3 regions of the Streptomyces sp. NPDC040589 genome follow, and region 2 is predicted to be linked to each of the others. Evidence: riboswitches for the same ligand, from Rfam matches in the RefSeq annotation. Region 2 holds a riboswitch; each other region holds the start of a gene.
What was found. Region 2 has a riboswitch for cobalamin ahead of ACZ58V_RS12245 ((2Fe-2S) ferredoxin domain-containing protein). Riboswitches for the same ligand answer to the same signal wherever they lie in the genome.
Positions count from the first base shown of each region.

Region 1: linked by a shared signal. The riboswitch ahead of ACZ58V_RS16825 (prenyltransferase/squalene oxidase repeat-containing protein) and the one ahead of ACZ58V_RS12245 ((2Fe-2S) ferredoxin domain-containing protein) in region 2 are both predicted to bind cobalamin.
Region 3: linked by a shared signal. The riboswitch ahead of metE (5-methyltetrahydropteroyltriglutamate--homocysteine S-methyltransferase) and the one ahead of ACZ58V_RS12245 ((2Fe-2S) ferredoxin domain-containing protein) in region 2 are both predicted to bind cobalamin.

Region 1 covers NZ_JBVIWP010000003.1:958,619-960,868, reverse strand. Annotated here, with positions in the region: gene ACZ58V_RS16830 (phosphotransferase) at 34-711, opposite strand; cobalamin riboswitch at 747-887, shown strand; gene ACZ58V_RS16825 (prenyltransferase/squalene oxidase repeat-containing protein) at 1,000-2,208, shown strand; gene ACZ58V_RS16820 (SCO2322 family protein) at 2,205-2,250, shown strand, end outside.
Region 2 covers NZ_JBVIWP010000002.1:1,167,371-1,169,620, forward strand. Annotated here, with positions in the region: gene ACZ58V_RS12235 (APC family permease) at 1-293, shown strand, start outside; gene ACZ58V_RS12240 (universal stress protein) at 295-714, shown strand; gene ACZ58V_RS12245 ((2Fe-2S) ferredoxin domain-containing protein) at 729-1,100, opposite strand; cobalamin riboswitch at 1,147-1,270, opposite strand; gene ACZ58V_RS12250 (IucA/IucC family protein) at 1,414-2,250, opposite strand, start outside.
Region 3 covers NZ_JBVIWP010000002.1:178,904-181,153, forward strand. Annotated here, with positions in the region: gene ACZ58V_RS07815 (energy-coupling factor ABC transporter ATP-binding protein) at 1-319, shown strand, start outside; cobalamin riboswitch at 347-566, shown strand; gene metE (5-methyltetrahydropteroyltriglutamate--homocysteine S-methyltransferase) at 733-2,250, shown strand, end outside.

The DNA of each region.
Region 1 (2,250 bases), on a different contig from region 2:
GGACGCTCCTGCGTGTGGTCGTGGAGCTTCACGTTAACCGTTTTGCCTCACGGACAGGATCAACTCCTCGGCCGCGTCCAGCAGTTCAACCTCTCCACGCGTCATGGTCGGACTTGCGGCCCGGCGGCGCAGGGCCTCCGTCAGGGCGGGCCGGGTGAGCGGGGACGGGTCGGCGAGGAAGGCGGCCAGCATGGCGCGGGCGGGGGTGGCGAGCGAGTCGTCGGAGACGGCGGCCTGGGCGAGGATCACCGCCGTGGCGGCCCGGTCCAGGCCCGGGTCGCCCTCCTCCGTGTTGGACCAGTCGATGACGCGAGGCCCCTCGGGCGTGAGCATCACGTTCTCCGGGTGGAGGTCCAGATGGAGGACGCGGACCGCCGGGTCGGCCGAGCGCAGGGCGGGAAGGGCGTGGAGGTCGCGCAGCAGCCGGGCCAGGATCGAGCCGGCCTCCGTGACGTCCAGCGTGCCCGCCAGGCAGGCCTGGAGCATGGTCGGGCCGGAGAGCCGTTCCATCACCAGGTCGGTGCGCGAGCCGGTCGGGCAGACCCGGGGCACCGGATAGCCGTGGGCCCGCACATGCTCCATCACCGCGCCCTCGGCAGCGGCGTCACCCCCGCCCTCCCGTTCCCGCCGCAGCACCCACCCCTCGTCGATCTCGTACACATCGGCGCGGCGGCCCGAGCCGAGGAGTCTTCCCGGTGGTGTGGTCGGCATGGGGCGAAGCTACCCGGCAAGCACAGCACCCTCAGCCCGTTTTCCTACGTGCGGGTACAGTGAGCGGGTCGTCATCACACCGTACAGGGAGAAGCCGGTGCAATTCCGGCGCTGACCCGCAACCGTGAACCGCCCTGCCAGGCGGGAGCCGGATCGCCCCGTACGGATCGTGACCGGCTCACGTGCCCGGCACCTGCCGGTGCACGGCACCGTCGAGGTATACGGAGCCGAGCCGCCGGGGTGTCCCGTGCTGCCCGGCTCCCTCACAGGGAGAGGCACCCGCCGATCATGAACGTCCGCCGCAGCGCAGCGGTCCTGGCCGCCGTCACCGTGATCGGCGCCGCCACGCCGGCCGCCGCCGCTCCGTCCCCTTCGCCGTCCCAGGCGTTCCCCTCCGCCCTGTACGGAGACAAGGACCCCAGGTTCGACGGCGTCTGGCGCCAGTCGCTCGCCCTGCTGGCCCAGGACACGGTGGGTGAGAAGCCGGCCGCCAAGTCCGTGGAGTGGCTGGTCCGGCAGCAGTGCGAGGACGGCGGGTTCGCCGCGTACCGCCCGGACCCCGCCGCCGCGTGCGACGCCAAGACCATGCTCGACACCAACGCCACGTCCGCCGCCGTCCAGGCCCTCTCCGCGCTCGGCGGACAGGACGCCGTCGCCGACAAGGCCGTCGGCTGGCTGAAGTCCGTCCAGAACGAGGACGGCGGCTGGGGCTACGCGCCCGGCGGCGCCAGCGACACCAACTCGACGTCCGTCGTCATCGGCGCGCTGACCGCCGCGGGCGAGAAGCCGGACCAGGTCGACAAGGGCGGAAAGTCGCCCTACGACGCCCTGCTGAAGCTCGCCCTCCCCTGCGGCGGGGACGACGACGGCGCCTTCGCGTTCCAGCCCGACAAGAAGGGCGAGCTGACCGCCAACGCGGACGCCACGGCGGCCGGTGTCCTCGGCGCCCTGGGCAAGGGCATGGTGGTGGAGGCAGGCAAGAAGTCCGACGCCACGTGCGCGAACCCCTCCACGCCACAGCAGGCCGCCGGCAACGGAGCCGCGTACCTCACGCAGACCCTCGCCGAGGACGACAACCACCTCACGTCCGCCCTCGCCGGCTCGGACCCCCAGCCCGACCACGGCAACACCGCCGACGCGGTCGTGGCACTCGCCGCGCAGGGCGAGACCGCGCAGGCCGAGAAGTCCGTGCGGTGGCTGGAGAAGAACTCCGCCGGCTGGGCCGGGCAGGGCGGCCCCGCCGCCTACGCCCAGCTGATCTTCGCCGCGCACGCGACGGGCGCGAACCCGCGTGACTTCGGCGGCACGGACCTGGTGAAGCAGCTCAACGCGACGGGCCCGGCCCCGCAGGCCCCCGAACAGCCCTCGGCGACCGACGAGAAGGACGACTCGGAGTCGGGCTTCTTCGGCGTCTGGTGGTACGTCGGGGTCTGCCTCGTCGCCGGCATAGGCATCGGCTTCCTCTTCACCGGCCGCAGGAAGAGGCAGCAGTCGTGATCCGCCGGGCCGTTCTCCTCCTCCTGGCCTCGCTCCTGCTGA
Region 2 (2,250 bases):
TGACCCGCAGTGCCCGCAACTTCTTCCTGATCGGGCTCGGCCCCCTGATCGGTGCCGGATTGCTGGCCTGGCTGCTGGTGGAATCCGTGGCGGACATGTCCGACCCCGCCAACTCCTACAGCGGCGTCTCGTGGTTCGGGCTCGGTCCCCCGCTGGTCATCGGGATCGGCATCATCATCACGGGCGTGATCCTCATGGTCGTGTGGCGGCTGATGGCCCCCGTCTTCTGGTCGGAACACCCCAGCGTGGTCGACCCCGACCTCGTCCCCGGCAAGCACGGCAAGGAGTCCTGAGATGTCGGTGGTCCTCGGCTACGACGAGTCCCCGGGCGCCCTGCGCGCGCTGCGGGTCGCGATCGAGGTGGCGGCGGCGTACGGCGAACCGCTGGTGATCGTCTACGGCGCCGCCGCTCCGGGCGTCACGGGCGACGAGTACGCGGCCCACCACGCGGCCGTGCGCGAGGCCGGGAACACCGCGCTCGCTCACGCGGTCCATGCCGCCGACGAGGCGGGCGTGCCCAGCGCCGTCGAGGTCATCGACCAGCGGCCCGCGCAGGCGCTGATCGACGCGGCGGCACGCCATGACGGCCGGGTGATCGTGGTGGGCACCTGGGGCGAGAGCCCGGTGCGCGGGGCCCTGCTGGGCTCGACCCCCCACAAACTGCTGCACCTGTCGAACGTCCCCGTTCTGTGCGTGCCGGCCGAGGAGTCCTGAGGCCCCGCCCCTGGTCAGGAACTGCCCGCGCGCCGTTTCGCGAGCGGGCTGAAGGCGTACAGGTCGAGGATGTCGGGCAGGGGGGCGACGCCGGGGCCGCCCTCGCGGACCCAGGAGACGATGTCCTCGGTCGCGGCCGGGTCGTTGACCAGACCGAACCACACCGGCCGGGCCCCGGCGGCCCGGCCCGCGGCGGACGGCTGTACGACGATGACGTTGGCCTGGTCGCAGACGTCGAGGCACTCGGAGACCCGCACGGGCGCCGCCTCGCGCAGCCGCTCGGTCTGGGCCGCGTGGTCGACGCCGGTCACCTTGCCGGTGCCGCAGCAGCAGTCCCGGCACACGACGACGCGGCACGGAACCCCTCCGGCCGGGGTTGCGGACATGCCGCACCCTTCCTCTCTCCGGGGAGATCCGCCCCGGTGGTTCGTCGAGGAGGCGACCGCGTGAGTCTCCTGGCTCCCGGGCCGATGCCGGTCACAGTGGCGGGACCGCGCCGGATTCACACCGGCTTCCTCGTTCCGCCGTCGCCATGTCGCCGGCCATCATTCCATGCGGCCGGTACGCGGGTTCAGTCCGTCTCGTGAGCGTGCGGCTCGCGTCGACGGCGCCGGCGTCCGGTCACTGCCCGTACGGTTCCCGGCCCGCACGGTCGCGGCGGTAGTGCAGGGGTACATCCGCGCACGGGCGCTCCCCAGGTCACGTTCCCTCCCTGAGCGGGTTGGGCAGCGGCAGATAGCGGGCGTCGGCGCCGTCCGCGCCCGTCCAGCGCAGCAGGAGGTTCGTCTTGGCGGGGAGGGTGGGCGAGGTGAGCAGGGCGGGGATCTCGGGCAGGTCGTGGCGGGCGAGTTCGCGGCGGGCGGCGGGCCAGGGGTCGAGGCCGGGGTGGCGTTCGGCGAGGGCGCCCGCGATCTCGGTGAGGTGGTTGACGACCAGGCAGTACACCAGCCGCTCCCAGCCGGCCTCCCGGGAGACGTCCGGCAGCAGTTTCACGCCCTCGGCGTCCCGGTACAGCGCCTGCACGGGCAGGCCGTCGGCGTCCACGGCGACCAGCGTGTTCTGCAGATGAGCCTCGATGACGACGCCGTGCCGGGCGAAGGCCTCCAGGGCCGGGGGCACCACCTGCGCCAGATACGCCGCCCACCACGCCTCGGGGTCGGCGGCGCGGTCGAGCGGGCTGCCGTCGAAGCCCTCGACGAGTCCGGCGGCGAGCAGCGGGGTCGCGCCGGGCACCAGGTGGCCGGCGAAGCCGTCGCGGACGAGGACGGCCAGGGCCTCGAAGGCGAAGTCGGCGGTGCGGTACCCGCGGTCGCCGAGCCAGGCCGGGGGGCCGTCGAGCGTGCCGAAGTCGTCGAAGGCGGCGCACACGGCCGCGTCGGTCCTGCGTAGGGCGAGCAGGTCGTGGCGCCACAGCCTGCGGATGTCGTTGGTGATGCGCACGTCCAGGCTGAACTTCAGGAAGAGGTCGTGCCCGGGTGCGTAGAGCGTGCGGATCGCGGCGGTGGGCCAGGTGTCGAAGGCGGTCGTGCCGAGCCG
Region 3 (2,250 bases), 990 kb from region 2:
GGAACGGCTCCTGGCCACGCTCGACGGGCTGCGTGCGAACGGCACCACGGTGGTGATGGCCACTCACGACGTCGATCTCGCCCTGCGCTGGGCCGACGACGCGGCGCTCCTCACCCCGGACGGTGTGCACCTCGCTCCGGCGCCGACGGCACTGGCCCGGACCGACCTCCTCCGGCAGGCGGGACTGCGGTTGCCGTGGGGTGCCGCCGCCGCGGACCTTCTGCGCGCGCAAGGGCTGTTGACCGGTTCGGCGCCCGGCCCGCGCACCCCGGACGAGCTGGCCGCGCTGGCGGCGGGGCGGCCGGTGAGCGGCGGCTGAGGGTCGCTTCCGCGGCCTTCCCGTGTATAGGCTGGCGGTGCAGCTGGTTCGCCCCGTCCGCCAGGCGGGATGCGTCGCAAGAGGGAACCCGGTGGGAATCCGGGACTGCCCCGCAGCGGTGAGCGGGAACGACCGCCGTCATACGCACTGGGCCCACGAGGGGCCCGGGAAGCGACGGCCAGTAGGTGTTCTCACACGGTGAGACGTGCCCGCGAGTCCGAAGACCTGCCAACTGCCCGCGCGCGGACGATCCGTGCGCGGACATTCCGGTGACCTCGAGGGCGGGTCGGCGTACCTACCAGGCGGACGTCCGCGCTGTGTCGCGCGAGGTCGTCTCCGTCCGGTTCGTCACCCCTTCGCGCTCTCGTCCCGTCGCCGGGATCTCAGGGATTCGTCTCGCGAAGGAGATCTCCGTGACCACCAAGCCCGCAGCCGCGGCAGCACGGGCCACCGTGTACGGCTACCCCCGCCAGGGACGGAACCGGGAGCTGAAGAAGGCGATCGAGGGCTACTGGAAGGGCCGCGTCACCGCCGACGCCCTCCGGGCCACCGCCGCCGACCTGCGTGCCTCGAACTGGCGGCAGCTGGCCGACGCCGGCATCGACGAGGTCCCGACGGGCGACTTCTCGCTCTACGACCACGTCCTGGACACCACCGTCATGGTCGGCGCGATCCCCGGCCGCCACCGGGACGCCGTCGAGGCGGACGCCCTGGACGGCTACTTCGCCATGGCGCGTGGCACGCAGGACGTGGCGCCGCTGGAGATGACCAAGTGGTTCGACACGAACTACCACTACCTGGTGCCCGAGCTGGGTCCGGACACGGTGTTCACCGCCGACTCGTCCCAGCAGGTCGCCGAGCTGCGCGAAGCGCTGGCGCTCGGCCACACCGCGCGCCCCGTCCTCGTCGGCCCCGTCACGTATCTGCTCCTCGCCAAGCCCGCTCCGGGGGTGCCCGCGGACTTCGAGCCGCTCACGCTCCTGGACCGGCTGCTGCCCGTGTACTCCGAGGTCCTCGCCGACCTGCGCGCGGCGGGCGCCGAGTGGGTCCAGCTGGACGAGCCGGCCCTGGTCCAGGACCGGACCCCGGCCGAGCTGAACGCCGCCGAGCGCGCCTATCGCGACCTCGGAGCCCTCACCGACCGGTCGAAACTGCTGGTCGCCTCGTACTTCGACCGGCTCGGGAACGCCCTGCCGGTGCTGGCGAAGGCGCCGGTCGAGGGACTCGCGGTGGACTTCACGGAGTCGGCGGCGGCCAACCTGGACGATCTGGCCGCGGTCGGCGGTCTGCCGGGCAAGCGGCTGGTCGCCGGTGTCGTCAACGGCCGCAACATCTGGATCAATGACCTGGCGGCCTCGCTCTCCCGGCTCGGCACGCTCCTGGGCCTCGCCGACCGGGTCGACGTCTCGGCCTCCTGCTCCCTCCTGCACGTGCCGCTGGACACGGGGGCGGAGCGGGACATCGAGCCACAGGTCCTGCGCTGGCTCGCCTTCGCTCAGCAGAAGACCGCCGAGATCGTCACCCTCGCGCGCGGTCTCGCGCGGGGCACGGACACGATCGGCGCGCAACTCGCCGCGAACCGGGCGGACCTGTTCTCCCGGGCGAACTCCCCGATCACCCGTGACCCGGCCGTCCGTGCCCGCACGGCCGCGGTGTCCGAGGCGGACGCCCGCCGCTCGCTGCCGTACGCCGAGCGGACCGCCGCCCAGCGCGCCCGGCTCGGGCTGCCCCTGCTGCCGACCACCACGATCGGCTCCTTCCCGCAGACCGGTGAGGTACGTACCGCCCGGGCGGACCTGCGCGCGGGCCGTATCGGCACGGCCGGCTACGAGGAGCGCATCAAGGCCGAGATCCAGGAGGTGATCTCCTTCCAGGAGAAGGCCGGACTGGATGTACTGGTGCACGGCGAGGCCGAACGCAACGACATGGTC